DNA from 4 places in the Rhizobium sp. NPDC092011 genome. Region 3 is predicted to be linked to each of the others. Evidence: predicted binding sites of a transcription regulator. Region 3 holds the regulator's gene; each other region holds the start of a gene.

Region 1 (7,954 bases), on a different contig from region 3:
AGATTGGATTGATCAGGGTCCAGCCGCGGCCCGGAGACAATCAGGCTGACGACTTCGCCCGCCGGCTTGTCGAAGAAGGGCGAATGCGTGTCGAAGACGAAGTTGGCCCAACCGAGGAAACGCTTGCGGATCTTCACCCGATCCGTGGAAATGCTGACATCGCCGGCAAATCCCATATTGGCGAGGATATTGTCGTCATAGACGGTCATCCAGCTCGGAACCGGCTGCGAACCGACGATTTTCGGGGCATTGCCGGAAATGTCGATCGGAATGGTCACGCCATGTGCGGTCAGGATCGCTTGCGTCTTGGTGATCTCCACCGTGCGGCTGGTGCCGCTCACCGAAACGATCATGCTGCCGTCGGGATTGGTCGTCACCCAGTTCGGATTGGGATTGTCGCCGAGCGGCGAGAAGCGCGGATATTTGATGCTGATCTTGTCGCCGGAGATGCGGAACTCCGGCTGGACATCATAGCTGATCCATTGGCTGAGATAGATGCCGACACGTTCCCAGCGTGCGTCGGAGAGGACTTTCGGCAGGTCGAAGAACCATACGGCGTAAAAGCTGTAGAGGACGATGCCGATGAAGACCATCAGCGCCCCATAGCGCTGGCGGAAGGATCGGTGAAAGACCTCCGGATAACGCGCTTCGATTTCCTGCATACGGCCAGCGTCGATGACGGACATGGGGAACCTCAATGCTGCAGAAGGAAGGCGTGCTCGCCGACGAGACGGCGGCGGAGCCATGCGGAAAACTGGTCGACGACGATGATCGTCGCGAAGAGGAGTAGCATCAGCGCCATGGTCTTGGCGCCGAAGCCGCGCGAGATTGCAAGCTTCAGCTCCTCGCCGATACCGCCGCCGCCGACGGCGCCGATGATGGTGGAGGCGCGGACATTGATTTCCAGGCGCAGCAATGCATAGGACATGAAATTCGGCAGAACCTGCGGCAGGGCGGCGAAGCGAACGCGCTCCGTCCAGCTTGCGCCGACGGCGCGCATGCCTTCGTCCGGCTTCATGTCGATGTTCTCGACCACTTCGTAGAACAGCTTGCCGAGCGCGCCGATCGTATGAAGGCCGACGGCGATGATGGCCGCGATCGGGCCGATCGACAGGATGGCGGAAAACAGGCCGGCAATGACGATTTCCGGGAAGGCGCGCAGCAGTTCCATGATGCGCTTGGCGATCAGGCGGATCGGATGCGAGGGAGACAGGTTGCGTGCGGCGAAGAAGGCGAGGGGCACCGCGAAGACGAAGCCGACGATGGTCGAGACCAGCGCGATGTTGATCGTGACGAGCATCAGCTCGAAATATTCAGGGATATAGAAATCGCCCCAGACATAGACACGGCCGAGCGGGAAATTGAACTCCTCGCCGCCGGCGCCGTTTGCGCCGTTGGGGCTCGGCAGATCGAATAGCGCGCGATAGACGTCAGCCCAGTCCTTGGGAATAAGCCAGCTGACGAAATCGAACAGATGCGGCAGGCGCTCGAAGAAATGGCCGGCATTGCTTTCATCGGCGAAGCGAACCGAACTGACGAAAGCAACGAGCAGGATGATCAGGCCGATCCCGGTGTAAAGGCGGCGGCGGGCCACCATCTTTGTCCAGGCGTCGCCGATCTCCTTCGCGCTTTGCGGCGCGCTCTGCATGTTCGGGTGCGTATCGGCAATCGTCATGAAATCCTGCCTTTGTGAATAGCAAAAGGGCGGCCGTTGCCGGCCGCCCAGTCATCGGAATGCGGATCAGCCGCCGATAGCAGCCTTACGAACGTCGATAACGGCGTTGTAGAAATCCGGGGTAACCTTGACGTAGCCCTTGAAGTCGCCGCCTTCGATGGCGTTGAAGCACTTGGCGTCCGTGGTCGGCAGCTTCAGGAAGAAGTCGGCCAGCTTGGCCTGCCATTCGGTGCCCAGAGCGTTGCGAACGACGAGCGGGCCGTTCGGGATCAGCGGCGAGCGCCATACTTCGACGAGCTTGTTCGGGTCGACGGTGCCCTTGTCCACAGCCTTGCGGAACGTGCCGGAGGTGAAGCCGTCCTTGAAATCGCCGATGCCCGAGGAGTCGTCGACAGCGACGTCGACCTTGCCGTCGTAAGCGGCGAGCAGGTTGTTCTCATGGCCGCCGTTGAACTGGGTCGAAGCGAAGAACTTGTCGTTCGGAGCGCCGGTGGTCTTCGGAATCTGCGTCAGCGGAACGAGGTAGCCCGAGGTGGAGTCCGGATCGGCGTAGCCGAGCTTCTTGCCCTTGGCGTCGGCGATCGTCTTGATGCCGGAGGACTTGAGAGCGAGGCCGATCGAGTAGTAGCCGGTCGCGCCGTCGGTCTGCTGCGTGGTCAGGATCGGGGTAACGGCCTTCGGGTCCTTGATGGCGACGGCTGCGTAGCCGGAAGCGCCGAGTTCTGCGAAGTCGAGCGTGCCGCCGAGCAGACCCTGGATAACGCCGTTATAGTCGGCAGCCGGGAACAGCGAAACCTTCTCGAAACCGAATTCCTTCTTCAGATGGTCGGAGAGGCAGGCGTAGTTGCGCAGGCGGTCGGCTTCGTTTTCGCCGCCGAGAATGCCGACGCGGAATTCCTTGAGATCTGCAGCGTTTGCGCCGCCAACGAGCGCGAGAAGCGCCGTAGCCGCAAGAAGAGTCTTCTTCAACATTGGGTTCGTCTCCTGATTAACCGGTGTCCCCGGATGCCTTCGGTCTAGAAGAAATGTGCCCTTGACGCGGGCTCTCGATCTCGGCCGTCCCTCTCAGAGACCGGCCAGTGCCAGCGGTTGCGGGCCGGCAGATTCGGTTGCCGCGGCTTGCGCGGCCGTGTCGGCAATATTGATTGCCGTCGACGTCATGGTCTCGTCGATGCCGGCGCCGTCCTTGTCGGTGCCGTAGATTTCCTTGACGGCTGCAGCCGTCAGTTCGGACGCCTTGCCGTCGAAGACGACGCGGCCGGCGGCCATGCCGACGATGCGTTCGCAATAGTTGCGGGCCGTATCCAGCGTATGAAGGTTGGTGATGACGGTGATGCCTTCACGCTCGTTGATGTCTCGCAGCGCATCCATGACGATCTTGGCGTTGAGCGGATCAAGCGAGGCGATCGGCTCGTCGGCGAGCATCATCTTCGGCTGCTGCATCAAGGCGCGGCAGATGGCAACGCGCTGCTGCTGGCCGCCGGAAAGCGTACCGGCCATCTGCAATGCCGTCTGCTCGATGCCGAGGCGTTCGAGGGCGGCAATCGCTTCGATGCGCTCCTCGCGTGTAAAGACCGAAAGGAGGCTCAGCACGGTCGAGCGTTGGTTGAGCCGGCCAAGCATGACGTTGGTGAGTACGTCGAGGCGCGGAACGAGGTTGAACTGCTGGAAGATCATGGCGCAATCGCGCTGCCAGCTGCGCAGCGCGCGGCCCTTGAGCTTCGAGACCTCGACACCGGAGAAATGGATGGAGCCGGAACTCGGATCTGCCAGGCGGTTGATCATGCGCAACAGGGTCGACTTGCCGGCGCCGGAGCGGCCGATGACGCCGACCATCTGTCCCTGGGGTATGTCCAAAGTCACGGAATCGACAGCAAGCTTGTTGCCAAACCGGCGTGAAACATTCCTGAGTTCGAACATAGTGCTTCCCTTTCGCGGCTGCCGGGCTGCAAAAAATCAGCGGTACCGGTGCTAAGAATGGGCGCATGCCCCCGCCTCGAAGGGAGTTTCGAGGGGGTTGGCGCCAACCACAAGGCAACCGATTAGTCCCGCTTCATGAAGCTCCAATGTCAGTTTTATGTAAGTGCTGTTACAATTCGTCTTGATTTGAGTTGATTAACGACCGAATGCTTCGGCTGTCCTCAGTCGTCAAATAAACCGGTAGGTAAGCCATCCATACTGACGACATTTTTCTCGCGCCAATACTCCTCAATACCATCCGGCCCCTTCGCATTGGCCCAGTTGTCGAGGCTCGGTCTTTCGCCTTCATAGCTGAAGAGCGGTACGCCAAAACCACATGAGGTCTGCACGAGATCGATATCAAGCCACACGATCTGGCGTGCGCCGAGCGGCTCGTCTCCGTCATAGTGCGTGTGTAGCAGTTCCCGATATTCAGGCGACGGCCGGTGGATGATCCTGCCGCGGCCGTAGAGGCGCAGGATCATCGGCGGGCCTTCCATCGCGCAGAACATGATGGTCAGTCGCCCGTCGGCCTTCATATGGGCTGAGGTCTCGTTGCCGCTGCCGGTTCGGTCGAGATAGATGGCCGTGTTGGGGGAGATGATGCGCAGGCAGAGTGTCTCGCGCGGCGAGAGGTTGACCCGCGAATTGGCAGCGGCGGATGCCGTGAAGAAAATGTGTTGCCGCGCGATGAAATCGTGCAGCCTGTCGTCGATACTGGAAAACTGCTTTGCCATGAAGAACTCCTCCCTTAAGCCGGGCTGGACAGATCGCCTGAGGCTGAAACGCCCGCGGGTCCCATGCAAGCCCGGCTTAGGCGGAAAGCGTCCTCAGGCGGCGTAGCGCTCCAAAAAATCTTCCGCAGACAGGGCGCGGAAGTCGGCAAGCGCCGTGCGAAGGCGGTCATGGTCCCAGTCCCACCAGGCAAGCTTGTCCATGCGAGCCCCGACTTCTGCGGTAAAGCGTTCACGGATCAGCTTGGCCGGCACGCCACCGACGATCGTGTAGGGCGCGACGTCCTTGGAGACCACGGCGCCCGCACCGATGACCGCACCGTTGCCAACCGTGACACCCGGCAGGATGGTGGCGCCGTGACCGATCCAGACGTCGTGACCGATGACGACGCGGTTGTCGCGCCGCCAGGTGAAGAAATCCGTCTCCATATCGGCATCCGGCCAGTAGTCGGCGGCGCGATAGGTGAAGTGGTGCAGTGTGGCGCGCCAGGTCGGATGGTTTGTGGCGTTGATGCGCACCGCAGCGGCGATGTTGACGAACTTGCCGATCGTCGCGCACCAGACCGCGCCATCCTGCATGATGTAGGAATAGTCGCCAATCTCGACTTCATCGATGCGGCAGCGGTCGGACACTTCGGTGTAGCGGCCGAGCGTCGAATTGTTGATGCTGGCTGAGGAGCTGATGTAGGGCGTTTCGCCTAGCTTGCGGCTCATGCTGCTGCCTTCCTCGGCGAGAATTGCGAAACGTCGAGAATACGGCTGCCGACGGCCTCGCGTACTTCCTCGTCATGGAAGATGCCGAGGAGGGCGACACCCGCCCGCTTCTTCTGTTCGATCAAGTCGACGACGACGGCGCGGTTGCGGGCGTCGAGCGATGCGGTGGGTTCGTCGAGCAGCAGGATGGCGTGGTCTGTGATGAAGCCGCGCGCGATGTTGACGCGCTGCTGCTCGCCGCCGGAGAAGGTGGCGGGCGGCAGCTGCCAAAGCTCCTGCGGCAGGTTCAGCTGTGCGAGCAGACCGGCCGCCTTTTCGCGGGCATCCGCAGCGTTTACGCCACGGGCCAGCAGCGGCTCGGCAACGACGTCGATGGCGGCGACGCGCGGCACGGTGCGCAGGAACTGGCTGACATAGCCCATGGTCTGCCGGCGAACTTCAAGCACCGTGCGCGGGTCGGCGGTGGCGAGATCGACAATCTTGCCCTTGTGCGCGACGAGGATCTGGCCGTTGTCGACGGCATAATTGCCGTAGATCATTTTCAGCAGCGAGCTCTTGCCGATGCCGGAGGGACCGCCGAGCACGACGCATTCGCCCGATGCGACCGAGAAGGAGACATCGGCGACGACTGGCAGGCGCAGGCCGTCGCGCAGGTGCATGGTGAAGCTCTTGAAAACTTCGGAAACGACGAGTGGAGTTGCCATGATACTTCCTCAGACCTGCAGGATCGAAGAGACGAGCAGTTGCGTATAGGGTTCGCGCGGATCGTCGAGCACGCGGTCGGTCAGGCCGTGTTCGATGACGTATCCGTCCTTCATCACCATCATGCGATGCGACAGAAGCCGGGCGACGGCGAGATCGTGCGTGACGATGATGGCCGACAGGCCGAGATCGTTGACGAGGCCGCGAACGAGGTCGAGCAGACGTGCCTGTACCGAAACGTCGAGGCCGCCGGTCGGCTCGTCCATGAATACCAGGCGCGGGCCGGTCACTAGGTTGCGGGCGATCTGCAGGCGCTGGCGCATGCCGCCGGAGAAGGCGCGCGGCTGGTCGTCGATACGGTCGGCATCGATCTCGACCCGCTCCAGCCAGTCGATGGCCGTATTGCGGATATTGCCATAGTGGCGGTTGCCGATCGCCATAAGGCGTTCGCCGACATTGGCGCCGGCCGAAACCGTCATGCGCAGGCCGTCGGCCGGGTTCTGATGCACGAAGCCCCAGTCCGTGCGCATCAGGAAGCGGCGCTCGGCTTCGTTCATGCGGAAGAGATCGCGATAGGTCTCGTCGCGCATATGGTATTCGACGCTGCCCGTCGTCGGCAGCAGCCGGGTCGAGATGCAGTTGAGCAGCGTCGTCTTGCCGGAGCCGGATTCGCCGACGATCGCCAGCACTTCGCCGGGCCAGAGTTCGAAGGACACGTCACGGCACCCGATGCGGCTGCCGTAGAATTTCGAGATGTCCTTGACTTTCAGAAGCGGTGTATCGGTCATTCGGCAGCCTCCTTGCTACCAGGCAATCCATCGGCTGCAAGCCCATTTGGTGCCAGCATAGGGCCGACATGACCATGGGCACGGCGGTCCTCGCAGAAATCGGTGTCGGAGCAGACGAACATGCGCCCGCCCTTGTCGTCGAGGATCACCTCGTCGAGATAGACCTGCTCGGCGCCGCAAAGAGTACAGGGCTTGTCGAAGCGCTGGACCTCGAAAGGATGGTCCTCGAAGTCGAGGCTGACGACTTCGGTATAGGGCGGAACGGCATAGATCCGCTTCTCACGTCCCGCGCCGAAGAGTTGCAGGGCATCGGACAGATGCATTTTCGGATTGTCGAATTTCGGCGTCGGCGATGGGTCCATGACGTAGCGTCCCGCAACCTTGACCGGATAGGCATAGGTCGTGGCGATACGGCCGTTACGGGCGATGTCTTCGTAGAGCTTCACATGCATGAGGCCGTATTCCTCAAGCGCGTGCATCTTGCGGGTCTCGGTTTCGCGCGGCTCCAGATAGCGCAGCGGCTCTGGGGTCGGCACCTGATAGACGAGCACCTGGTTCGCACTGAGCTTGGTTTCCGGGATACGGTGACGCGTCTGGATGATGGTCGCCTCTTCCGTGCGGGTGGTGACCGCCACATTGGCGACTTTCTGGAAGAAGGCGCGGATCGAGACGGCATTGGTCGTGTCGTCGGCACCCTGGTCGATGACCTTCAGCACATCCTGCGGGCCGATGATCGCCGCCGTTAGCTGAACGCCGCCGGTGCCCCAGCCGTAGGGCATCGGCATTTCGCGCGAGGCGAAGGGTACCTGATAGCCGGGGATGGCGATTGCCTTCAGGATGGCGCGGCGGATCATCCGCTTGGTCTGCTCGTCGAGATAGGCGAAGTTGTAGGTGGCGAGTTCGGTCATTCGGCTGCCTCCGTCATGGGATCCATGCCGCTGTCGCGAGCGGCCTCGAAATCGCGGCGCATCCGCCGCACCAGGTCGAGTTCGGCCTGGAAGTCGACATAGTGCGGCAGCTTCAGATGTTCGACGAAGCCGGTCGCCTGCACGTTGTCGGAGTGGGAGATGACGAATTCTTCGTCCTGTGCCGGCGCAGTGACGTCTTCACCGAATTCGTCGGCACGCAGCGCACGGTCGACCAGCGACATGGCCATGGCCTTGCGTTCGCTCTGGCCGAAGACCAGGCCGTAGCCGCGGGTAAACTGCGGCGGCGCCTTGGCCGAACCCTTGAACTGGTTGACCATCTGGCACTCGGTCACCTGGATGCGGCCGAGCGAGACGGCAAAGCCGAGTTCCGGCACGTCGAGTTCCACTTCGACTTCGCCGATGCGGATTTCGCCGGTGAAGGGATGAGTGCGGCCGTAGCCACGCTGCGTCGAA
Region 2 (7,954 bases), on a different contig from region 3:
CCGCACGCATGATGCCGTCATTCTCAAAACGCTCGGTGCAACCCGGGCGATGCTGATTCGCGCCTTCAGCTACGAATATCTGATCCTGGGTGCCGCGACCGCGATCTTCGCGCTGATCGCCGGCTCCGCCTCCGCCTGGTATATCGTCAGCCGCATCATGAAGCTGCCTTCCACCTTCATGCCCGATGTCGCGCTCTCCACCCTCGTCATCGCCCTGGTGCTGACGGTCGGGATCGGACTCATCGGCACATGGCGCATCCTGGGTCAGAAAGCGGCACCCGTTCTGCGGGAGCTATGAATTCTCCTCGCGGATTAACCGAACGCCGCGAAAACGGCACGATATTACATCGATTTAACATCGGTCAGGCCGCTTGACCCTTGTCTACAAGGCCTGAAAGCCTCATATTCTGTGCAGGCATGCTGGAGCTCCGCAGCGGCGCCTGGGCCTGAATGGCCCGACACCGTTCCCAAATCGGAGCTTGAAAGAGGAAAACATGGCTGACTTTCGCAATTACCAAAACCGGGCGCAGAGCGGTGCGCAATCGGGTGCGATGATAGACGAGGGCCTTCGAGCCTACATGCTCAAGGTCTATAACCTGATGGCGCTGGGTCTGGCGATCACGGGTGTTGCCGCTTATCTCGCTTTCTCTCTGGCTTTCGCAAACGGACAGATCACGGCTTTCGGCCAGGCGATCTATCTCAGCCCGCTGAAGTGGGTTGTCATCCTCGCTCCGCTGGCGATGGTCTTCTTCCTGAGCTTCAGGATCAACCGCATGAGCGTAGCCGCCGCGACGACGACCTTCTGGGTCTACGCCGCACTGGTGGGCCTGTCGCTGTCGTCGATCTTCATCATCTACACCGGCCAGAGCGTCGTGCAGACCTTCTTCGTGACCGCCGCCTCCTTCGGCGCGCTGTCGCTCTACGGTTACACGACCAAGCGTGATCTCTCGGCGATGGGCTCGTTCCTGATGATGGGTCTCTTCGGACTGATCATCGCATCGCTGGTCAACATTTTCCTGGCTTCGTCTGCCATGCAGTTCGCCATCTCGGTGATCGGCGTGCTGATCTTCGCAGGCCTCACCGCCTACGATACGCAGCGGATCAAGGAAATGTACTACGATGCCGATGACGCAACCGTGGCTGGCCGCAAGGCGATCATGGGCGCCCTGTCGCTCTACCTGGACTTCATCAACCTGTTCATGTTCCTGCTGCGCTTCATGGGCAACCGCAACTAAGCGCAACTTGAATAACGATCGAAAAGGCGGCCCCGGCCGCCTTTTTGTTTGCCTGATAAAGAGGCCTGCGATTTGATGGCAGCCATCGCCATCAGCACATCAGGCAGCAAGAAACACATGTCCGTCCGCCTCCGCAGCGCAACCTTAGACGACCTGCCCCACATAACCGCCATCTACCGCGATTCCGTGCTGAACGGCACGGCAAGCTACGAGATCACTCCTCCAAGCGAAGAGGAGATGGCAGGCCGCTTTCACGCGATCCAGGAAAAAGCCTATCCCTATATCGTCGCCGAGGATGCGGACGGCACGTTTCTTGGCTATGCCTATGCCTCGTCCTTCCGCACGCGTCCAGCCTATCGCTGGATGGTGGAGGATTCGATCTACCTTGCTCCGGAGGCCCGCGGACGCGGGATCGGCAAGCTGCTGCTGAATGCCTTGATTGATAGCTGCCAGACACTGGGCTTTCGCCAGATGGTCGCCGTTATCGGCGGCGCGCATCCAGCCTCCGTCGCCGTGCATCGAGCTGCGGGATTTACAGAAGTCGGGCTGCTGAAGGGCACGGGCTACAAGCATGGCCGGTGGCTGGATACGATGCTGATGCAGAAGGCGCTTGGCGACGGTGCGGAGAACGACCCCGACCCGAGCGTTTATCCTGGGACGCTGTTTGAGGGTTAGACACGCGCTCGCATTGAGCCTTCGATATCCCTAAGTCCCCCAATGCGGAGAAACTACTTCTCCACCAGCTTCAGCTGCTTGTCGAAAACCTTCAGGACTTGGCTGAGGTCATGCCCGCGCTTCAATGTCATCCCGTTGGTATTGATGACGGAGAAGGCACCCTGCTTGGCGGCCAGTTTCGGGTTCTTTTCGATGCGGAAGAGCGGCATCTCGCCAGAACGCTTGAAGACGGAGAAGACCGCCTTTTCCTTGAGGTGGTCGATCGCGTAATCCCGCCACTCGCCCTCGCCGACCATACGGCCGTAGATCCAGAGAATGGCATCCAGCTCGCGGCGATGAAACGTCACCGGCAAGGGATCCTTGCTCTGTTTATATTCTTTGAGATCGACGACGACGGAGGAGGTATTTTCCACGGAGCGGCTTTCGCTATGTCGCAAATCCGGCTGATCAGTCATCAATCCCCCAAGGGCTATCTCATGACAGGAGAATGACAGTTTGCCTCAGCCGCATCAAATTGCAAGACGTCTAGAGTCGGATGATTTCAGGTCTGTTCGACCTGAAATATGAATCCGCTCTAGAATCAAAGATGTAGAGCGTGATGTCATCCGAAAACCGCATACACTTTTCGGCATCACGCTCTGGCGGCTCACAATTTCTTTCCCATGCCCAAAAGCGTCTCCGCAGCGCCGCATTTCAGTCAAAACCACGCCAAATTTGCGGGAAGTATAGGCAGCCGCTTGGCGCCGCCGCGCCAAGCCGCCCGGCCGGGACGTATCGATAAACCCCAGCCCCGAATGCGTCCTTGCCGGGCACCTCCCCTTCTTGGCATCAGCCAAAATAGGGAAACTTTTGGCACATGCCAAAGCGGAAACCCTTTCGATCGTAGCCGAAATAGAAGGCTTGCAGCCAACGGATAGGCTCAGCCGTCCGAGCCCACCGTCAGAACGGTCGCGCCGATGATGGCCGAGGGATCGCCTGAAGGCGACGACGATTGCAGAAGCACCGCAAGTCCTCTGCGCCCCGCCTTGCTCAGCACATTGGCGGGCAGCACGATATTCATCGCCTTCCCATCCCACATGCCGACTGTCTCGACATCGGAAACCGCGTGCATGTAGGCAATCTGCTGGCCGTTGTTTTCACCGCCCTTGGGAGCGACCATCTGCTCCTTGTCGAAATAGACGACGACGACATTCGCCTTGCCTTGGCCGGCGCCGATCTTGATCGAAAGCTCATCGTCCTTCATTGCGGCATTCACCGGAATGGTCAGGCCCTCGCCATTGCGCTGAAAGGTATCGATCTTGACGTTGATCGCATTGAGGTCTGCACCGTTCATATGATCGCGGCCATTGACGATGGCCTGCGGCGTATAGACCCCGCTGCGCCCGAGCGTGCGTGCATAGGCATATTGGCGCGCCGTGTTGTCCTTGGACGCCATGGTGTCGCTCCAGCCTAGATAGTTCCAGTAGTCGACATGATAGGCGAGCGCCACGACGTCGCCCTGGCGAATCAGCTTGCGAAACGCGGCGTCAGCCGGCGGACAGGAAGCGCAGCCCTGTGCGGTGAAAAGCTCGACCACGCCCTTGATCTTCGCAGCCTCCTGCGCATGCAGCGAACTTGCGAGCGCTATGCCTGCCAGAAGTGGAACCGAAAATCGAAGGCGCATTCTATCTTACCTCTGCATCAAATTTCGCCGGCCGCCAGCGCAGCCTCCGAAACATTCACGCTCTTTGGGGCGGTAAGGCCATATCAAGCCCGAAAAACCTGAAACAAGAGATAATAGCTAAGCGTGATGACGCAAAGTCACGATGGGGTGAGGCCAGGGCCGCATGGCAGGTGCGCCGAACACATCCCCGTGAAAAAGAAGAGGCCGCCGGAAGAGTTTTCCGGCGGCCTCCTAAGATCAGCGTCGATAGCTATCAGGCAGCGAGATCGCGCAGAACGGTCTGCAAGATACCACCATTGTTGACGTAGACGACCTCATCCAGCGTATCGATACGGCAGATGATCGGAATATCGCGAACCGTACCGTCGCCATAGGTGACTTTGGCGATCTTGCGCTCGCGCGGCTTGATGTCTGCCAGACCTTCGATGGTGACGAGTTCGTCACCCTTCAGGCCGAGGCTTGCCCAGGTGGTGCCTTCCTCGAAGACGAAGGGGATAACGCCCATGCCAACCAGGTTCGAGCGGTGAATACGCTCGAAGGACTGGGCGATCACAGCGCGTACGCCAAGCAGGTTCGTGCCCTTGGCAGCCCAGTCGCGCGACGAGCCGTTGCCGTATTCGACACCGGCGAAGATGACGAGCGGAACGCCCTCGGCCTTGTACTGCATGGCCGCATCGTAGATCGACGTCTCTTCCTTGGACGGATAGTGGATGGTGTAGCCACCTTCCTTGCCGTTCGGGCCGAGCATGTGGTTGCGGATGCGGATGTTGGCGAAGGTGCCGCGCATCATGACTTCATGATTGCCGCGGCGCGTGCCGTACTGGTTGAAGTCGGCAACGCCGACGCCATGACCGATGAGGTAGGCACCCGCCGGCGAAGCAGCCTTGATCGAACCGGCCGGGGAAATGTGGTCGGTGGTGATCTTGTCGCCGAAGAGGCCAAGAACGCGAGCGCCCTTGATATCGGAAACGCCGGCACCCTTCTTGCCCATGCCCACGAAGTAAGGCGGGTTCTGGACGTAGGTCGAGTTGTCGTCCCAGGCATAGGTCTGGCCCGGAGGAACCTGCACGGCCTGCCAGTTGGCGTCGCCCTTGAAGACGTCGGCATACTTGCTCTCGTAGAGCTCGCGGGTGACGTACTTCTGGATGAACTCCTGAACCTCATGCGAGGTCGGCCAGATGTCCTTCAGGTAAACCGGCTTGCCGTTCTGGTCTTCGCCGATCGGCTCCTTCGTCAGGTCGAGCTGCACAGAACCTGCGAGTGCGTAGGCGACGACGAGCGGCGGCGAAGCGAGGTAGTTCGCCTGGACGTCGGGCGAAATACGGCCTTCGAAGTTGCGGTTGCCCGAGAGCACGCCCGAAACGATCAGGCCCTTGTCGTTGATCGTCTTGGAGATCGGCGCCGGCAGCGGGCCGGAGTTGCCGATGCAGGTGGTGCAGCCGAAGCCGACCAGGTTGAAACCGAGCTTGTCGAGATCGGCCTGGAGACCGGACTTGGCGAGATATTCGCCGACGACCTGCGATCCCGGTGCCAGCGAAGTCTTGACCCACGGCTTGGTCTTCAGGCCCTTGGCAACGGCGTTGCGGGCGAGCAGACCGGCAGCGATCAGCACCGACGGATTGGAAGTGTTGGTGCAGGAGGTGATGGCAGCAATGGCGACGTCGCCATGGCCGAGATCGAAATCCGTACCTTCGACCGCATAGCGGTTGGAGAGCTGGCCCGGCTTTTTGTATTCCGTCTCAAGCGAAGTGGCGAAGCCGGAAGCGATGTTTTCCAGCGCGATACGGCCTTCCGGACGCTTCGGGCCGGCCATCGACGGCACGACGTCGTTGAGGTCGAGTTCCAGCGTGTCGGTGAAGACGAGGTCGGAACCGTCATTGTCGCGCCACATGCCCTGAGCCTTGGAATAGGCTTCGACGAGCGCGATACGATCCTTGGCGCGGCCGGACATGTTGAGGTAGTTCAGCGTTTCCTTGTCGACCGGGAAGAAGCCGCAGGTCGCGCCGTATTCGGGACCCATGTTGCCGATGGTGGCACGGTCAGCGAGCGGCAGTGCGTCGAGGCCGGGGCCGAAGAATTCGACGAACTTGGAAACGACGCCCTTCTTGCGCAGCATCTGCACGACGGTCAGAACGAGGTCGGTCGCGGTGACGCCTTCCTTGAGCTTGCCGGTCAGCTTGAAGCCGATAACTTCCGGAAGCAGCATGGAGACAGGCTGGCCAAGCATGGCAGCTTCAGCTTCGATACCGCCCACACCCCAGCCAAGGACGCCAAGACCGTTGATCATCGTCGTGTGCGAATCAGTGCCGACGCAGGTGTCGGGATAAGCGATCGTTTCGCCGTCTTCTTCCTTCGTCCAGACAGTCTGGCCGAGATATTCGAGATTCACCTGGTGACAGATGCCGGTGCCGGGAGGAACGACGCGGAAGTTCTTGAATGCCTGCTGGCCCCACTTCAGGAAGCGGTAGCGCTCGCCGTTGCGCTGATATTCCAGCTCAACGTTCTTGGCGAAAGCCTGCGGCGTGCCGAATTCGTCGACGATGACCGAGTGGTCGATGACGAGGTCAACGGGGACGAGCGGGTTGATCTTTTCCGGATCGCCGCCGAGGGAAACCATCGCGTCGCGCATGGCGGCGAGGTCGACAACGGCGGGAACGCCGGTGAAGTCCTGCATCAGCACGCGTGCCGGGCGATAGGCGATTTCGTTCTCGACGGTGCCCTTGTTGGTCAGCCATTCGGCGACGGCAAGGATATGTTCCTTCGTGACCGACTGCCCGTCTTCAAAACGCAGCAGGTTTTCCAGAAGCACCTTCATGGAGTAAGGCAGCTTGGAAACGCCGGGCAGACCATTCGCCTCAGCCTTGGGCAGGCTGAAATAAACATAGTCTTTCCCGCCCACGGTCAACGTGGAACGACAATTGAAACTGTCAAGAGATTTAGACACGAGATACCCCGTTTCTGATAGCCAACACAGTCGTGCGAACGCCTATGCACTTTATGCACATCAGGATGCGGGTACGGCCATTTCCGCTGTCCGCACGTAAGGAGAATACCTTAAGTTCGGCGCAAGGATGAAATTCACGCCGACCGCTGGCGTGGTTGCAGGTCTTATAGATAATTTCGTAAAGACTTGCCAGAGTGACAAGATGCAAATTTGGACAATTTTTTGCGCATTGCGGTAAAGAAATAGGGAAAGCCTGAGCGAATGCATCTAAGCGCTGAAAATCTGGCGGCACGGCGGGGCGAGGACCTGATTTTCTCGAATGTTTCCCTCAACTTGACGGATGGCGAAGCCCTGGTTCTGACAGGCCGCAACGGGTCGGGAAAATCAACGCTTTTGCGCGTTGTCGCAGGCCTTCTCAGGCAAGAAAAAGGCCGCATCACATTCATCGGAAATGACGGCGAATCGGGCCGGCCGGCGGGCGAAGCCAGCCACTATCTCGGCCATCGCAATGCGATGAAATCCGAGCTGACCGTCGCGGAAAACCTGACCTTCTGGAAGACCTTCCTTCGCGACATGCCCGGCGGCTTCGGCTTGAGTGCGGATGAAGCGGCTGACGCCGTCGGCCTCGCCGACATCACGCATCTGCCCTTCGGCTACCTCTCTGCCGGTCAGCAGCGGCGAATCGCCTTCGCCAAACTCCTCGTCGCCTACCGCCCGATCTGGATCCTCGACGAACCGACGGCGGCGCTGGACAGCTCGGCGGACCAGCTCTTCGCGCAGCTGATCATGGCGCATCAGAAAAGTGGTGGCATCGTACTTGCTGCAACGCACCAACCGCTGGGGCTGGAGGTGGCGCAGGAGATGCACATGACCGGGTTTACCGGGGTGAATGAAGGGATATGGGGATGATGCCGATGGTGCTCAACTTGCCGAACCTGCGTCACCCCCCTCTGTCACTTCGTGACATCTCCCCCACAAGGGGAGAGATTGTTGGGAGTTCGCAGCATCCGCTTACAAAACCGTTGAGTTCCGTCTCTGCAGAGTCGATGTTGGATGCGGACTTGTGCGCGCTACAAATTACCAATCTCCCCCCTTGTGGGGGAGATGTCCCGAAAGGGACAGAGGAGGGTATCGTGCCTCATATTCGGTGCCATGCATGACCGCCCTTTTCCTCCGCGACCTCAAACTTTCGGTGCGCGCCGGTGGCGGGGCGTTGATCGGCATCCTCTTCTTCCTCACCGTTGTCGCCGTTATCCCTTTTGGTGTCGGCCCGGACCTAAAACTCCTCTCGCGCATCGGGCCGGCTATCGTCTGGATCGGCGCGCTGCTCGCAAGCCTTCTCGGCCTCGACCGGCTGTTCCAGGCCGAGCGTGACGACGGCTCGCTCGATCTGCTCGTCATGCAGGAAACGCCGCTGGTCCTCACGGTTTTCATCAA
Region 3 (7,954 bases):
TGCGCAGCATCGCGCACGGCATGCGCCTTCTCAGTGGTCGGGAGCTGACGGAGGTCGCCGGCGGCACGGCCGATCTGCAATTGCTGCTGGCGCAGAAGGGCGTGCCGCTGGCGATCCGCCCGACCGGTTACATGGTCGATGCCGCCAACAAGTATAACGGCATGCGGGAAATCAGCCGGATCGTCATGAGCGTGTCGGCGATCCTGCTGTCGCTGCTATGCGCGACCTATGGTCTGCGCGTCATCGCTCCTCGTTTTCGCGCCCGAAATCGTGTCGAGCAGGTCATTCTCGGGGCGCTGATCATTGCGTCCTCCATCGCCGTGCTGACGACGCTCGGGATCGTCGTTTCGATGCTGTCGGAAGCTGCGCGTTTCTTCAGCATGGTGCCGGCCGGTGAGTTCTTCTTCGGCACGGTCTGGGATCCGCGTTTCACCGGCGCAGGCACGCAGACATCGGGAACCTTCGGCTTGATCCCGCTGCTGGCGGGTACGATCTATATCGGTTTTGTCGCCATGCTCTTTGCCGTGCCGATCGGGCTGTTCGCGGCGATCTACATGGCGGAGTATGCCTCGGCACGCGTGCGCTCCATCGCCAAGCCGATGCTTGAGGTGCTGGCCGGTATACCCACAATCGTTTATGGCTTCTTTGCCCTTGTCACGGTCGGACCTTTCTTCAGAGACATTTCGGCCGAGATCAACGGCCTGATGACGGGAAGCTACACGAGCTTCATCGAGGCGCAGAGCGTTCTGACCGCCGGTTTCGTCATGGGCGTGATGCTGATCCCCTACGTCTCGTCGCTGTCGGACGATATCATCATGGCGGTTCCGCGCTCGCTGCGCGACGGCTCGCTCGGCCTCGGCGCCACGCGCTCCGAGACGGTGAAACGCGTCCTCTTGCCCGCAGCGCTTCCCGGTATCGTCGGTGCGCTCCTGATGACCGCCTCGCGGGCGGTCGGAGAAACGATGATCGTCGTGCTGGCGGCCGGCGTCGCGGCGCGCATGCAGTTCGATCCCTTCGAACCGATGACGACGGTGACGGTGAAGATCGTCAATCAGTTGACCGGCGATCTGGAGTTCACCTCGCCGCAAACGCTGGTCGCCTTTGCGCTCGGCATCACCCTGTTCTGCCTGACGCTCTGCCTGAACGTCTACGCCCTCTACATCGTCCGCCGCTACCGGGAGCAATACGAATGAGCGATATCGTATCCTCCCCGCTACAGAATATTCCGCGCGAGCTTACGCCGGGCACGCGTGTGCGCCGCGATATCGGCATTGGCAGGCGCTATGCCGCCGAGCGTCGTTTCCGCGCCTGCGGCATAGCCGCGGTCATCTTCGGTCTGGTCTTCCTCGTCATTCTGGTCTCGACGGTTGTCCGCAACGGCTATACCGCCTTCGTCCAGACCTCGATCACCTTACCGATCGAATTCAGCGAGAAGGTGATCGATCCGACAGGCAAGCGGACCAGCGATCCGAAGTTGCTGATATCGGCCAATTATCCGGTCCTCGTGCGCGATGCGCTGGTGAAGATGCTCGGTATCGATCCCGCCAATCGCGCGCTCGTTCGCGAGGCAACGGCCATGGTATCCGACAGCGCCAGGATCGCGCTGCGCGACAGGGTCGCTGCCAACCCTTCGATTGTCGGAACGACCCAGGACGTCACTTTCCTTGCCAGCGCCAACATCGACTCCGCCAACAAGGGCCAGATCGATCTCACGGCGGACGAGAAGGACCGCAAGGTATCCGACCGGCAGGTTGCCTGGATGAAGCAGCTCCGCGATAGCGGCGCTCTCTACAAGGCCTTCAACAGCGGCCTCTTCGTGTCGGGCAATTCGAGCCGGCCGGAAGCGGCGGGCCTTGGCGTCGCCCTGATCGGCTCACTCTACCTGATGCTGACCGTGCTCGTCCTCGCCTTGCCGGTGGGCGTCGCCGCCTCGATCTATCTCGAGGAGTTCGCGCCTAAGAACCGGCTGACGGATCTGATCGAGGTCAACATCAACAACCTCGCCGCCGTGCCCTCGATCGTCTACGGCTTGCTCGGTCTCTCCGTCTTTATCAATACCATGGGCCTGCCGCGCTCGGCCTCGCTGGTCGGCGGCCTGGTATTGAGCCTGATGACGCTGCCGATGATCATCATCGCCACACGCTCGGCGCTGCGGGCGGTGCCGCCGTCGATCCGCAGCGCAGCGCTTGGGCTCGGCGCGTCGCGCATGCAGATGGTCTTCCACCATGTCCTACCGCTTGCCATGCCTGGCATCCTGACGGGCACGATCCTCGGATTGGCGCATGCGCTCGGCGAGACGGCGCCGCTGCTCTTGATCGGCATGGTCGCGTTCGTCGCCAATTATCCCGCTTCGCCGCTCGATCCTTCGACGGCGCTGCCGGTGCAGATCTACATGTGGGCGAGCGAGGCGGAGCGTGCCTTCGTCGAAAGGACCTCTGGGGCCATTATCGTCCTGCTCTTTTTCCTCGTTGCGATGAATATCGGCGCAATTCTGCTGCGCCGCCGCTTCGAGCGGCGCTGGTAGGGGAGGAGCGCAAAATGAACATGATGACGGAAGCCGGAAGCGAAAGAGCATTGGCCAAGAAGATGATGACGATCCCTTACAAGATGATCGGCCAGGACGTTTCGGTCTTCTATGGCGAAAAGCGTGCGCTCTTCGACGTCAATCTGAATATTCGCGCCAATACGGTCACGGCTTTGATCGGCCCGTCCGGCTGCGGCAAGTCCACCTTCCTGCGTTGCCTCAACCGCATGAACGATACGATCGAGACATGCCGCATCACCGGCAAGATCACGCTCGACGATCAGGATGTCTACGATAACAGCATCGACGTAGTGGAGCTGCGCGCGCGCGTCGGCATGGTTTTCCAGAAGCCCAATCCGTTTCCGAAATCGATCTACGAGAACGTCGCCTATGGCCCGCGCATCCACGGCCTGCATCGGTCCAAGGCCGATCTCGAGCACATCGTCGAAACCAGCCTGCAGAAGGCCGGTCTCTGGGGCGAGGTGAAGGATCGGCTGCACGATGCAGGCACGAGCCTCTCTGGCGGACAGCAGCAGCGCCTGTGCATCGCGCGCGCGGTTGCCGTCAGCCCGGAAGTGATCCTGATGGACGAACCCTGCTCGGCGCTGGATCCGATTGCAACGGCAAAGGTCGAAGACCTCATCCACGAGCTGCGGGAGAATTTTACCATCGTCATCGTGACGCATTCCATGCAGCAGGCAGCCCGCGTTTCGCAACGCACCGCAATGTTCCATCTCGGCCATCTGGTCGAGGAGAACGACACCGATAAGATGTTCACCAATCCCGACGATTTCCGCACGCAGGATTACATCATGGGCCGTTTTGGTTGATGATGTCAGGCGCGCGGCTCCCTTCACACAGTTCACCTTGAGGATAGAAAAATGGTCTCCACTCACATTCTCTCTGCCTATGACGAAGACCTGAAGTTCCTGACGCGCCGCATTGCCGAAATGGGCGGTCTGGCCGAACAGATGGTCAGCGACAGCGTTCGCGCATTGGTTCATAGCGATGCCGCTCTCGCACAGAAGGTCATCTCCGACGACGTCGTTCTCGACCATGCCGAGCGCGAAGTCGGCGACAAGGCGATCGTCACCATCGCACGTCGTCAGCCGATGGCGGCTGACCTGCGTGAGATCATGGGTTCCATCCGCATCGCCTCCGATCTGGAGCGCGTCGGCGATCTTGGCAAAAACACTGCAAAGCGCGTCATCGCCGTGCAGGGCACCGGCGTTCCGCGCCGCCTTGCTCGCGGTATCGAACATCTTTCCGAACTGGCGCTCGGCCAGCTCAAGGAAGTGCTCGACGTCTACGCCACCCGCTCGCCGGACAAGGCCGTCTCGATCCGCGAACGCGACGAGGAAATCGACGCGATGTATACCTCGCTCTTCCGCGAGATGCTGACCTACATGATGGAAGATCCGCGCAACATCACCACCTGCACGCATCTTCTTTTCTGCGCCAAGAACATCGAGCGCATCGGCGACCATGCCACCAACATTGCCGAGACGATCTATTACATGGCGACCGGTGCTCAGCCCGAGGGCGAGCGTCCGAAAGACGATACCGCCAACACCGTCGGCGCGGTGACGGAATAATCTGGAAGCGAAGACAAGGAGACCAAAGGCGCATGGTTCCAAGAGTTGCTGTTGTAGAAGACGAGGAAGCGCTGAGCGTTCTGCTGCGCTACAATCTCGAGGCCGAAGGCTTCGAGGTCGACACGATCCTCAGAGGCGATGAAGCCGAGTTGCGTCTCCAGGAGCGCATCCCCGATCTTCTGATCCTAGACTGGATGCTCCCCGGCGTGTCCGGTATCGAGCTCTGCCGCCGGCTGCGCATGCGGCCGGAGACGGAGCGCCTGCCGATCATCATGCTGACGGCCCGCGGCGAGGAAAGCGAGCGCGTGCGTGGCCTTTCGACCGGCGCGGACGATTACGTCGTCAAGCCGTTCTCGACGCCGGAGCTGATGGCTCGCGTCAAGGCGATGCTGCGGCGAGCCCGCCCGGAGGTTCTCTCCACGGTGCTGCGTTGCGGCGATATCGAGCTGGATCGCGAAACCCATCGCGTTCATCGCAAGAGCCGTGAAGTGCGGCTGGGTCCGACGGAATTCCGCCTGCTGGAATTCCTGATGTCCTCGCCGGGCCGCGTCTTCTCGCGCTCGCAGCTGCTAGACGGCGTATGGGGGCACGATATCTATGTCGACGAACGCACCGTTGACGTTCATGTCGGCCGCCTGCGCAAGGCGCTGAACTTCTCCAATATGCAGGATGTCATCCGTACCGTTCGCGGCGCGGGCTATTCCATGGAGGCCTGAGCGGCACATCCTTGTGTTGGGGGCGCTCAGGCATCAACATAGCGGCGGAAACAGAAAACGGGCCTCGAGGGGCCCGTTTCTTTGTCTGAATGCTTGGATCGTCGCTCGGTATTTTTGTTTTACGCAATTCCGGACGGAAAACCGCTTCGCACTTTTCCTGCAATTGCTTAACCGTTGTTCCGCCGACGCTCATTCACCGGCTGATACGCCATGCGCTGATGGTAGGTGCAGTATGGTGAGGAATCCGGGCTGTCGTTGCCGCAGAAGTGGAAATCGTCCTTCAGCGGGTCGCCGACGGGCCACTTGCAGGTGCGTTCCGTCAGCTCCGTCAGGCCGAGGCGACGAGAGATCGGAACGACGACGTTCGAAGCCGGACGATAGGTAATCTCGTTGACCGCATCGACCTCGATCTCTTCCTTCAGCATGGTTGCGCCCTGCTGGCGGGTAACCGTGCGGGTTGCGACACGCGAAGTGTAAGCCGGGGCCCGCGGCGCCGAGGCGCTGCGCTTCGGCGTGCGAGCAGCCGTCGCCGTGCCACCCGCCTTCGCTCGGCCGGGAAGGTTCAGGCGATGCACCTTGCCGATGACGGCATTACGGCTCACGCCACCCAGTTGCGCCGCGATCTGGCTGGCGCTCAACCCTTCGGACCATAGCTTTTTCAGCTTCTCGACGCGTTCGTCTGTCCAGTTCATGCCCTGTCTCCGCTGTCGCGTTTCCGGTGGCAGAATCCTTCACCATTGCCTCGAATGGGAACGAGGCACGAAACGCTTTAAAATTGTGGTGACTAGTTCCGCCGCATGCAGTCTAGCAATTGGTTTTTAACCTAGTGTGAGGCTGACTCCGTGACAAGAGTCGCGCGAATCTTGAGGAATCGATTTCGGGGTTTTCCCCAACTTGCTGCCCCGGCGTGGCATTTCTGCAATACGCGGTGGCGAACGTAATCCTTTTGCGCTGAAGCGTTTTCTCGCACTTGCTAAATCGCCAGTTTTGTTGACATCGCGGTGCAAAACATCAATAGTGCCTGGGCCGCCGCAAGGCGGCATTTTTGATTTTTTCGGACCCGTTTCATCAAGCGGAAGCGATTGGTCCTTAAAGTTGTGATCGAGGAGATATGGCCATGGCCGAGACCGCGCCGCTTTATGACACCTACATGCGTGCTCCGCTGCGGTTCGAGCGAGGCGAGGGCGTGTGGCTGGTCACGGAAAGCGGTGAGCGCTATCTCGACTTTGCAGCCGGCGTCGCCGTCAATTCCCTCGGCCACGCGCATCCGCATCTGGTGGCGGAATTGAAGGCGCAGGCGGACAAGGTCTGGCACCTGTCGAACCTCTATGAAGTGCCCGGTCAGGAAAAGCTGTCGAAGCGGCTGACGGAAGTCACCTTCGCCGACAAGGTGTTCTTCACCAATTCGGGCGCCGAGGCGCTGGAATGCGCCATCAAGACGGCGCGGCGCTATCACTTCGCCAAGGGGCATCCGGAGAAGTTCCACGTCATCACCTTTGAGGGCGCCTTCCACGGTCGCACCATCGCGACGATCGCGGCCGGTGGCCAGGAAAAATATATCGAAGGTTTCGGCCCGAAGGCTCCGGGCTTCGATCAGGTGCCGTTCGGCGATCTCGATGCCGTTCGCGCAGCCATCACCGATGCGACGGCCGCGATCCTGATCGAGCCGGTGCAGGGCGAGGGCGGTATCCGCCCGGCGACCAATGAATTCCTGCGTGGCCTGCGCCAGATTTGCGACGAGCACGGCCTGCTGCTGATCCTGGACGAAGTCCAGTGCGGCGTTGGCCGCACGGGTAAGCTCTTCGCCTACGAGTGGGCCGGCATCAAGCCCGACATCATGGCCGTTGCCAAGGGGATCGGCGGTGGCTTCCCGCTCGGCGCTTGCCTGGCGACCGCAGAAGCGGCCTCCGGCATGAAGGCGGGAACGCACGGTTCGACCTACGGCGGCAATCCGCTTGCCATGGCGGTCGGCAATGCCGTGCTCGACATCGTGCTTGCGGATGGTTTCCTGCAGCACATTCGCGATGTGGCTCTGGTGTTCCGTCAGGGGCTTGCCTCGCTGAAGGATCGCTTCCCCGACATCATCGAGGATGTTCGTGGCGAGGGCCTGATGCTCGGCATTAAGGCGGCAATCCCGCAGGCGGATCTCTTGCAGGCGATCCGCGCCGAGCATCTGCTTGGCGTGCCGGCCGGCGACAACGTCATCCGTCTGCTGCCGCCGCTGGTCGTCACCGCTGAGGAAGCACGCGAAGGTCTCGCCCGCATCGAGCGTGCGGCTGAGCGTGCGCGCGCAGCCCGCACCAAGAAATCGGCCTAAGTTTACCGCCCGCAGTCGGGGCGTTCCTGCCCCATGCGGGCGTTATTGTTTTTTCTGGAGTACAGGTAAGGACATGGCTTCTCCGAAACATTTTCTTGATCTCTCGGCCGTCCCGGCTGCCGATCTGCGCCACATCATCGACGATGCGATCGTGCGAAAGAAGGCGCTGAAGGCGGGTGCGGCAGACAAGCCGCTGGCCGGCAAGATGCTGGCGATGATTTTCGAGAAGCCTTCCACCCGAACCCGCGTTTCCTTCGACGTCGGCATGCGCCAGCTCGGCGGCGAGACGCTGTTCCTCTCCGGAACCGAAATGCAGCTCGGCCGCGCCGAGACGATCGGGGATACGGCCAAGGTCCTGTCGCGTTATGTCGACGCGATCATGATCCGTACCACCGATCACGCGCGCATGCTCGAACTGGCGGAACACGCGACGGTTCCGGTCATCAACGCGCTCACCGACGACACGCATCCCTGCCAGATCATGGCCGATATCATGACCTTCGAGGAGCATCGCGGCCCGATCAAGGGCAAGACTGTCGCCTGGACCGGCGACGGCAATAACGTACTGCATTCGTTGATCGAAGGTGCAGCTCGCTTCGGCTATCGCATGAACATGGCGGTACCCCTTGGTTCCGAGCCAAAGGATCACTATCTGAACTGGGCCCGCAACGAGGGCGCCGAAATCCTGCTCTCGCATGATGCAGACCGTGCGGTCGCCGGCGTCGATTGCGTGGTAACCGATACCTGGGTGTCCATGAATCAGGAACACCGGGCCCGCGGTCACAACGTCTTCCAGCCCTAT
Region 4 (7,954 bases), on a different contig from region 3:
CGCCTGATCGCCCCTACGATCCCTCCGCCAACAAGGTCCGCCAAGTCGGACCGCAATTCCTTGCGACCGATCCGGGCGGCATCGACCTCAAACATCCGAAGGCAGCTGGCCCGCAGCCGACGCAATAGGCCGCTGCAGCAGGGAGATGATGTTTTCATCTCCCGTTTCTTGCGCAAGATCGCGGTAGGACCTGCCGGTCGCATCCCGAATAGAAGCGTCCGCGCCACGTTCCAGCAGAAGGCGCACCGCGTCCCCACGTCGATTGCCGATCGCAAAGCCGAGCGGCGTCATCCAATCGCGGTCGGGGCTGGACTGTCCCTGCGGCCGGAAATCGCTGAAACGTAGATCCCGCCGTTCCGGATGGCTGTCGATGAGATCCGTCAGCTGTTCCATTTGGCCGAAAGCGGCAGCGGCGAAGATATCGAGCGGATAGGTCTTCAGGAACTCGACCATTTCCGATTTGCCGTTGTAATCGGCCCAACCGATAGCCGGCGCATAGAAATGCGGATCGCGGATGGTGGTATCGGCGCCATGCTCGATCAGCAGCCGCGCCATCTCGATATGGCCATGAAGCGCAGCCTCATGCAGCGGCGTGCGGCTGGTCATCGCATTGACGTCGAGGCCCAGCGCCAGCATGACGTAAACAGCCCGCAGATTATTGTCGCCGGCCGCCTCGTGCAGCATGGCGGGATGCGCCCGCCGCATCGCTTCGGGGATATTAAGCTCGCGTGCAACGTTCTTTATGTGCTCGACGAGTATTGCCGGATCGTCCACCTCGTTGCCGGCTCCCTCCTGAATTTTGATGTAGACCCAATCCTCGGGCTTCAGACGAACCGCTATAGCTCCCTGCTGAACGAGATATAATGTGAGTTCCTTGTCATCGCCTAGCCGCGCCCATTCGTAAGGCGTCCGCCCATTGACAGGCTTGTTGACATCCGCTCCATGCTCCACCAGCAGGCGAACGCGCGAGGCCATACGATGCTCAAGCGCCCATGCGAGCTGATAGTCGAAAACGGCCTGCGAGTTCGCGACGAATTTGCCGTCCTCGCGCACCAGCCAATTGTTCCGATCGGCGGCGGACAGCCCATATTCCAGCAGCAGGTTCAGGCAGGTATCGTCAGGTTCGAACATGCGGTTGTAAAGCGCCTGACTATCATTGGCTTCGGCACCGGCTTCAAGCAGCAGCCGTGCAAAGGCCTCGCAATCAGGATGCTGAGGCTGACGCTCCTTACCCGCCTCGCCTTCACCGAACACGCCAGTCAATACGGTGAAGCGATATTGGCCACCGTCGAGGAAGAAGGCGTTGACATCAGCCCTGCGCCTGACCAGCTCGCGCGCGGCCGGCAGGCTTGATCGGCCCGGAAAGCGCGCATAGGCCGCATACATCAGCGGCGACCAGTCATAGGGGCCGCCCTTGCGATCGAGAAGGTGCGGCTGACGCTCTAGCCAACGCCCGACCCCATCGGCATCGCCAAGCGCGGCGGCCACATGAATGTTCTCGACGGCGATCTCCGGATTTGCTTCCAGCAGCTCACGCGCTTCCTCGAAGCGGGCGGGATCGGCGGCGATGCTGCCGAAGTAGGAAAGCGTTACCAACGAAAGGAAGCGGTTGGCAAGTTGGTCTGGCGGGAAGTTTCGATGATCGCCCGCCTCCAGATGCACCTTGAGCTTGGCCCAGCTGGAGAATCCGAGTTCACGGGCAAGGACGAGCTGTATGTCCTGCAATCCGACATTGGCAATGTCAGCGAAATAGGGAGCGGCGCGGCCCCGCGCCGAAGCGTCGCCGGACTGAACTGCTTTGAGGAAAGCCTTGGCCTGCTTTTTCAGGGAATCGAGAGTGGCGTTCGCCGCCAAAGAGCGCGTGGTCAAAATAGACCTCCTTCCATTTACGTCCGGTATCCGCGCCCACAGACTGAAAAGAGGTGTGGCAGTCTCGTATTCCATGCTTCAGGTGGGCTTTGCCCTTCCCGCGGATCGGATGCGCCCTGAGAACGGATCACATCTATCGCGCGAAATACGATCTGTCCAGAGGTCACAATTTTGGATTCAGGCCGGTTCGTACCGCACATAGGCGAACTCGTCACCACCAGGTGACCAGTTGGGCACATTGATCGATCCCTGCCCGCCGAAAAGCTCGAACAGGGTCGTAAGGTTGCCGCCGTCCATATCCATCAGCCGCATGCGAACGTTGAGATCGCGCGGATGATCGAAGACATCGGGATCGTATGAGATCAGCACGACCTTGTCGTTTTTCGGTGACGGATGCGCGAACCAGTTGCCGTAATTGTCGTCGGTCAGCTGCTGCAGGCCGGTGCCGTCGGGATGAACGCGCCAGATCTGCATCAGGCCGGTACGGCTTGAATTGAAATAGATCCATTGCCCGTCGGCGGAAAAATCAGGCCCGTCGTTGCGGCCCTCGCCATGCGTCAGCCTCGTTTCCTCGCCACCATCGATGGAGATCGTGTAGATGTCGAAGACGTCGTTGCGGATGCCGCAATAGGAAAATCGCTGCCCGTCAGGAGACCAGCCATGCCAATAGGACGGCAGATTAGTCGTCACCTGACGCGGCGTGCCGCCCTCGGCGGGCAATACATAGATGCAGGACTTGCCGTGCTGCGTTTTGTCGGAAATGGCGATCAGCGATCCATCCGGGGAAATCCCGTGGTCGTTATTGCACGTGACAGCAAAACCGGTATCGACACGAACGATGTCACCGCTACCATCCAGCGGCAGCCGATACAGCAGCCCGTCGCCGTTCAGCAGCAGATAGCGACCGTCAGGCGAATAGTTCGGCGCCTCGATCAGCTGGTCGGTTTGCCAGACGACACGATTGGCGCCAGTACGGATATTGTAGATTTCCACCGAGCTGCGCATGCGTTCTCCCTTGCCGTCCGCCGCGCAATCAGCGGTCGCGGAACCGGTTGGTGATCGGATACCGGCGGTCGCGGCCGAAATTTTTCTTGGTGATCTTCACGCCCGGCGCCGACTGGCGGCGCTTGTACTCGGCGAGATAGAGCAGATGCTCGATTCGATGCACCGTCGCGACGTCATGTCCCCGCGCGACAATCTCCTCGACCGACATTTCCTTTTCCACCAGACATTCGAGAATGTCGTCGAGCATCGGATAGGGCGGCAGCGAATCCTGGTCCGTCTGGTTCGGCCTGAGTTCAGCCGAAGGCGCCTTGTCGATGATGTTATGCGGGATCACCTCACCCGATGGGCCGAGTGCACCGGGCGGCACATGCAGGTTGCGCCAGCGCGACAGCGCATAGACCTGCATCTTGTAGAGATCCTTGATCGGATTGAAGCCGCCGTTCATGTCGCCATAGAGCGTGGCGTAGCCAACCGACATCTCGGACTTGTTGCCTGTTGTCACCACCATCGAGCCGAACTTGTTGGAGATCGCCATCAGGATAGTGCCGCGGGCGCGGCTCTGCAGGTTTTCCTCGGTGATGCCGCTTTCAGTACCTTCAAACAGATCGGACAAGGCCGAGGTGAAGCCGGTGACGGGATCCTCGATCGGAACGATATCATAACGGCAGCCGAGCGCCTTGGCGCAGTCCGCAGCATCCTTCAGCGAATCCTGCGACGTGTATCTGTAGGGTAGCATGACCGCGCGCACGCGCTCCTCGCCGAGCGCGTCGACGGCGATTGCGGCGCAGATCGCAGAATCGATGCCGCCGGAAAGGCCGAGCACGACCGACTTGAAGCCGTTCTTGTTCACATAATCGCGGAAGCCCAGCAGGCATGCGCGATAGTCGGCCTCCTCACCTTCCGGAATATGCGCCATCGGCCCTTCGGTGCAGTGCCAGCCATCACCGTTCTTCTTCCAGGTGGTGACCGCCAGTGCCGTCTCGAACTGGCTCATCTGGAAGGCCAGCGTCTTGTCCGCATTGAAGCCGAAGCTCGCGCCATCGAAAACCAGCTCATCCTGGCCGCCGACCTGCGCCGCGAAAATCAGCGGCAGACCGGATTCGATCACCTGCCGCAGCGCGACCTGATGACGGATATCGACCTTGCCGCGATAATATGGCGACCCGTTCGGCACCAGCAGGATTTCGGCCCCGCTTTCGGCCAGCGTCTCGCAGATGCCAAGATCGTTCCAGATCTCCTCGCAGATCGGAATGCCGATGCGGACGCCGCGGAAATTGACGGGACCGGCTATGGTTCCCTCGTCGAAAACCCGCTTCTCGTCGAACTCGCCGTAATTCGGCAGATCGACCTTGTCTCGGATGAAGATGACCTTGCCGCCATCGAGAACGGCTACGGAATTGTAGCGGCCCGCATCGCCTTGCCGCGGAAAGCCTATAACGACTCCCGGCCCGCCATCGGCGGTATCGGCAGCAAGGCTCTCGACGGCCTTCCAGCATGCGCGCAGGAAGGCCGGTTTCAGTACCAGATCCTCCGGCGGATAGCCTGATATGAACAGCTCCGTCAGCAACACGATATCAGCGCCTTCGCGCGCCGCTTCGGCCCGCGCCTCGCGCGCTTTTGCGAGATTGCCGGAAACGTCCCCGACCGTCGGATTGAGCTGCGCAACCGCGATGCGGATCGTGTGGGTGATGTGGCTTTGCTCTGTCATGCCATACATTTAGCGGCGCCATTTCCCTTCGGCAACCGCCTTTGGCTCACGACGACCATCTTAGATCGCGCCACGCGCACAGGCGGTATTTTTACTCGGAAAAATATCAGCATCGCCTTGCAGTTCATCGCGCGTTCATGACAGAAGCATGACACTTTTATGAAGGTTTAAGCATTCGGAGAAATCTTTGGTCGATCAGGTCATTGGTTCCGTCTCGACGGGCAGGCTCACTCTTTTTCAAAAAATCGGCGCGGCGAGACAGCAATCGGCTGCCCTGCGCCAATTTTTGAGCCTGATACTGACATTGCTGATCGCATCCTCGATCGTCGTCGGCGTTGAGTGGATTGCACGCGGCGAGTTCTCGGCCGTGCTGCCTTACCTGCTTTCACCGTCGCGGCCGGGTTTCACCACAATCGGCCTCATCATGCTTGTCATGTTGATGCTGGATGCACTGTTGGGCCGCGCGCATCTGTCTGCTTTGATCGTCGCTCCGCTGGCGCTCGTCCCCGCATTCATCTCCAGCCAGAAGCAAAACTATCTTTCCGACCCGCTCTATCCCTCCGATTTCCTCTTCGGTCGGCAGATTGTGGAGCTGATGCCCGTCATGGTGCGCGACCGGCCCTGGACCGCGGTCGCGCTTACCATCGGAACCATCGCCGCTGTCACAGCTCTTGTCATCCTTTGGCGGCAGGCATGGCATCGGTCCGCCGCGCTGTCTCACAGGGCGCGCATGGCCCGGCTATCCGTATGCCTTCCGCTGGCAGGACTTTTCATCTCGCAGATGGACCCTACCCAATATTCCTACATCCGCGAGAAACTGCGCATCATCCCGATCGTCTGGGATCAGACGGAAAACTACAACTATAACGGCTTCATCATCGCCTTCTCGCTCAACTTGCCGATGGCCGACGTCAAATCACCGGCAGGTTATGGGCCTGATGCGATGGACGCCATACCGGCCCGCAATTATGGCTATCTTTCCGGCCCGCGCCAAAAACCTGACGTCATCATGTTGATGAGCGAATCCCTCTGGGACCCGACGCGGCTCACCAACATCACCTTCACGCCCGACCCGATGCCGACCATCCGCACCAGACAATCGGGGAATGTCTTTTCTCCGGAATTCGGGGGCATGACCGCCAATGTGGAGTTCGAGGCGCTGACGGGCTTCTCCAATGCCTTCCTGCCCTATGGCAGCATCCCCTATCAGCAATATGTTCGCCGCCCAATGCCTTCGCTTGCCACCTTCTTCCGTGGCGAAGGCTATTCGGCGCGCGCCCTCCACCCGTTCAGCGGCTGGTTCTGGAACCGTAACGAAGTCTACCGAGCCTTCGGCTTCGAGGAGTTCCACACCGAGGAAACCATGCCGGCAATGGACAAGCGCGGCATGTTCGCCTCCGACGATTCATTGATGAAGGAGATCATGCGCGAGGGCGATGGGTCGGAGCGACCCTTCTTCTTCTTTGCTGTCACCCTTCAGGGGCATGGTCCTTATGAGGCCAACCGCTATGCAGAGAATACCGTCGAGATCATCGGCAACCTGAATGACGACGATCGCGAGACCCTTGGCACTTATGCGCAGGGCGTGCGCGAAGCCGACGACAGTTTGAAGATGCTGATGGATTGGGCCGAAAAACGCGAGCGCGAAACCATCATCGTGCTCTGGGGCGATCATCTGCCCCCGCTCGGCCAAGTCTACCCGAACACCGGCTACATGCCCCAGCAGGTCGCAACCCGCAAGGCACCGCTCGACATCATGAAGCAGGAGCATGAAACGCCACTCGTCATCTGGTCGAGCAAAAAGGGCGTGCGCAAGGATATCGGCACGATCAGTCCCTCGCAGCTGCCCTATCAGCTGCTGAAGACCGCGGGATACGAGCATCCCTTCTACACCGGCTTCCTTGGTCGCGCCCAGAAGAAGTACAACATCGTCGACCGCTATCAGCTCGCGACCCGCGATAACAAGACTTTCCCGGATTGGGCACGCAACGAACAGACTATCGACCCGATTGTGCGTGACTACCGCTATCTCCAGCACGATATGATGTTCGGGCGCCAGCTGGGGCTGGAACGCTTCTTTCCCTCGCACGCACGGCTTGTCGATCAGAGCAGCTAGATCATGGCGCGCAAAACTGTACGGGACGTCGCGGCAATCATAGGTGCAAGACCAACAACCTAAGGCGCTGATAGTAAAACTGGAAGATCGCGAAGTTTCTTAGGACACCGTTGTTGCCGGCGCGGGGCGCCCTTGCGGATATTGCGGCAAGCCATCGGCAATCTCGTAATAATCGCCCTTGTCGGCGCAAAAGATATGGTAGCCGATCTCAAGGCCGGTCGGTTGATCGAAAAGCCCTGCCATGATCGAAATCTCGTCGGCACCATCCGCCTGCCAGAACAAGGCTGAACCGCAGGTCTTGCAGAAGCCGCGGCGGGCGAACGAACTGGCACGATACCAAGTGACGGCCTCCTCCCCTTCGACGACAAGCTTGTCAGCCGCGACGTTTGTGGCGGCGTAGTAGAGCCCCGTCTGCTTGCGGCATTGCGAGCAATGGCAGGCAACGACCTCACGCAACCTGTCGCTTGTCTTGAAGCGCACACTGCCGCAAAGGCAGGCACCGGAATGTTCGTCGCTCATGATCGCTCCCTCTTTAGAAAGAGCCTTTCCGAGAACGGCCTCCCGGTCAATCTCAAAGAAATGAAGCGGTGTTCAGCCGGATTGATCCATTCCGCACAAAGCAAACGGGCCGGCTTTCGCCGACCCGCCAATGACTTCGTATGTATGTTCAATCAGCCGTGCGCGCGCAGACGCTTCTCGTCGCGGCCGCCCTTCATCCGCTCGGCGAGCAGGAAGGCAAGCTCGAGCGCCTGATCGGCGTTGAGACGCGGGTCGCAATGGGTGTGGTAGCGATCCTGCAGGTCCTCGGCGCCGACGGCGCGGGCGCCGCCCGTGCACTCGGTGACATCCTTGCCGGTCATCTCGATATGGATGCCGCCCGGATGCGTGCCTTCGGCGCGATGGATCTGGAAGAAGCTCTCGACTTCGGACAGGATCCGCTCGAACGGACGGGTCTTGTAGTTGTTCAGCGTGATCGTATTGCCGTGCATCGGATCGCACGACCACACGACCTTGCGGCCTTCCTTCTCGACGGCGCGAATGAGGCGCGGCAGATTGTCGGCAACCTTGTCGTGACCGAAACGGCAGATCAGCGTCAGGCGACCGGCCTCATTTTCGGGGTTCAGAATATCGATCAGGTTGATGAGGTCATCCGCCTGCAGCGAAGGACCGCACTTCAGGCCGATCGGGTTCTTGATGCCGCGGAAATATTCGACATGGGCATGGTCCGCCTGGCGTGTACGATCGCCGATCCAGAG

Evidence for each region. Region 3 encodes PhoB, which activates phosphate uptake and scavenging genes when phosphate is short. Its sites were predicted from a motif close to TGTCATNNANCTGTCAT; they were not measured.
Region 1: the regulator PhoB is predicted to act here: its motif matches at 3,731-3,747, upstream of phnC (phosphonate ABC transporter ATP-binding protein).
Region 2: the regulator PhoB is predicted to act here: its motif matches at 2,387-2,403, upstream of ACIQJ2_RS19325 (DUF2794 domain-containing protein).
Region 4: the regulator PhoB is predicted to act here: its motif matches at 4,720-4,736, upstream of ACIQJ2_RS12855 (LTA synthase family protein).

Annotation. Positions count from the first base shown of each region.
Region 1 covers NZ_JBIVSO010000009.1:43,098-51,051, forward strand. The annotation lists gene phnE (phosphonate ABC transporter, permease protein PhnE) at 1-686, opposite strand, end outside; gene phnE (phosphonate ABC transporter, permease protein PhnE) at 695-1,675, opposite strand; gene phnD (phosphonate ABC transporter substrate-binding protein) at 1,742-2,647, opposite strand; gene phnC (phosphonate ABC transporter ATP-binding protein) at 2,741-3,595, opposite strand; gene ACIQJ2_RS27300 (pyridoxamine 5'-phosphate oxidase family protein) at 3,817-4,371, opposite strand; gene ACIQJ2_RS27305 (DapH/DapD/GlmU-related protein) at 4,465-5,082, opposite strand; gene phnL (phosphonate C-P lyase system protein PhnL) at 5,079-5,786, opposite strand; gene phnK (phosphonate C-P lyase system protein PhnK) at 5,796-6,572, opposite strand; gene ACIQJ2_RS27320 (alpha-D-ribose 1-methylphosphonate 5-phosphate C-P-lyase PhnJ) at 6,569-7,480, opposite strand; gene ACIQJ2_RS27325 (carbon-phosphorus lyase complex subunit PhnI) at 7,477-7,954, opposite strand, start outside.
Region 2 covers NZ_JBIVSO010000004.1:208,024-215,977, forward strand. The annotation lists gene ACIQJ2_RS19310 (ABC transporter permease) at 1-298, shown strand, start outside; gene ACIQJ2_RS19315 (Bax inhibitor-1/YccA family protein) at 495-1,235, shown strand; gene ACIQJ2_RS19320 (GNAT family N-acetyltransferase) at 1,353-1,910, shown strand; gene ACIQJ2_RS19325 (DUF2794 domain-containing protein) at 1,964-2,365, opposite strand; gene ACIQJ2_RS19330 (thioredoxin family protein) at 2,830-3,573, opposite strand; gene acnA (aconitate hydratase AcnA) at 3,827-6,517, opposite strand; gene ccmA (heme ABC exporter ATP-binding protein CcmA) at 6,779-7,426, shown strand; gene ccmB (heme exporter protein CcmB) at 7,674-7,954, shown strand, end outside.
Region 3 covers NZ_JBIVSO010000006.1:189,644-197,597, forward strand. The annotation lists gene pstC (phosphate ABC transporter permease subunit PstC) at 1-1,193, shown strand, start outside; gene pstA (phosphate ABC transporter permease PstA) at 1,190-2,524, shown strand; gene pstB (phosphate ABC transporter ATP-binding protein PstB) at 2,539-3,354, shown strand; gene phoU (phosphate signaling complex protein PhoU) at 3,406-4,119, shown strand; gene phoB (phosphate regulon transcriptional regulator PhoB) at 4,152-4,835, shown strand; gene ACIQJ2_RS23755 (GcrA family cell cycle regulator) at 5,003-5,527, opposite strand; gene ACIQJ2_RS23760 (aspartate aminotransferase family protein) at 5,953-7,152, shown strand; gene argF (ornithine carbamoyltransferase) at 7,226-7,954, shown strand, end outside.
Region 4 covers NZ_JBIVSO010000002.1:918,056-926,009, reverse strand. The annotation lists gene ACIQJ2_RS12875 (hypothetical protein) at 1-128, shown strand, start outside; gene ACIQJ2_RS12870 (ankyrin repeat domain-containing protein) at 88-1,869, opposite strand; gene ACIQJ2_RS12865 (PD40 domain-containing protein) at 2,047-2,874, opposite strand; gene ACIQJ2_RS12860 (NAD+ synthase) at 2,903-4,582, opposite strand; gene ACIQJ2_RS12855 (LTA synthase family protein) at 4,770-6,698, shown strand; gene ACIQJ2_RS12850 (GFA family protein) at 6,798-7,217, opposite strand; gene ACIQJ2_RS12845 (class II 3-deoxy-7-phosphoheptulonate synthase) at 7,370-7,954, opposite strand, start outside.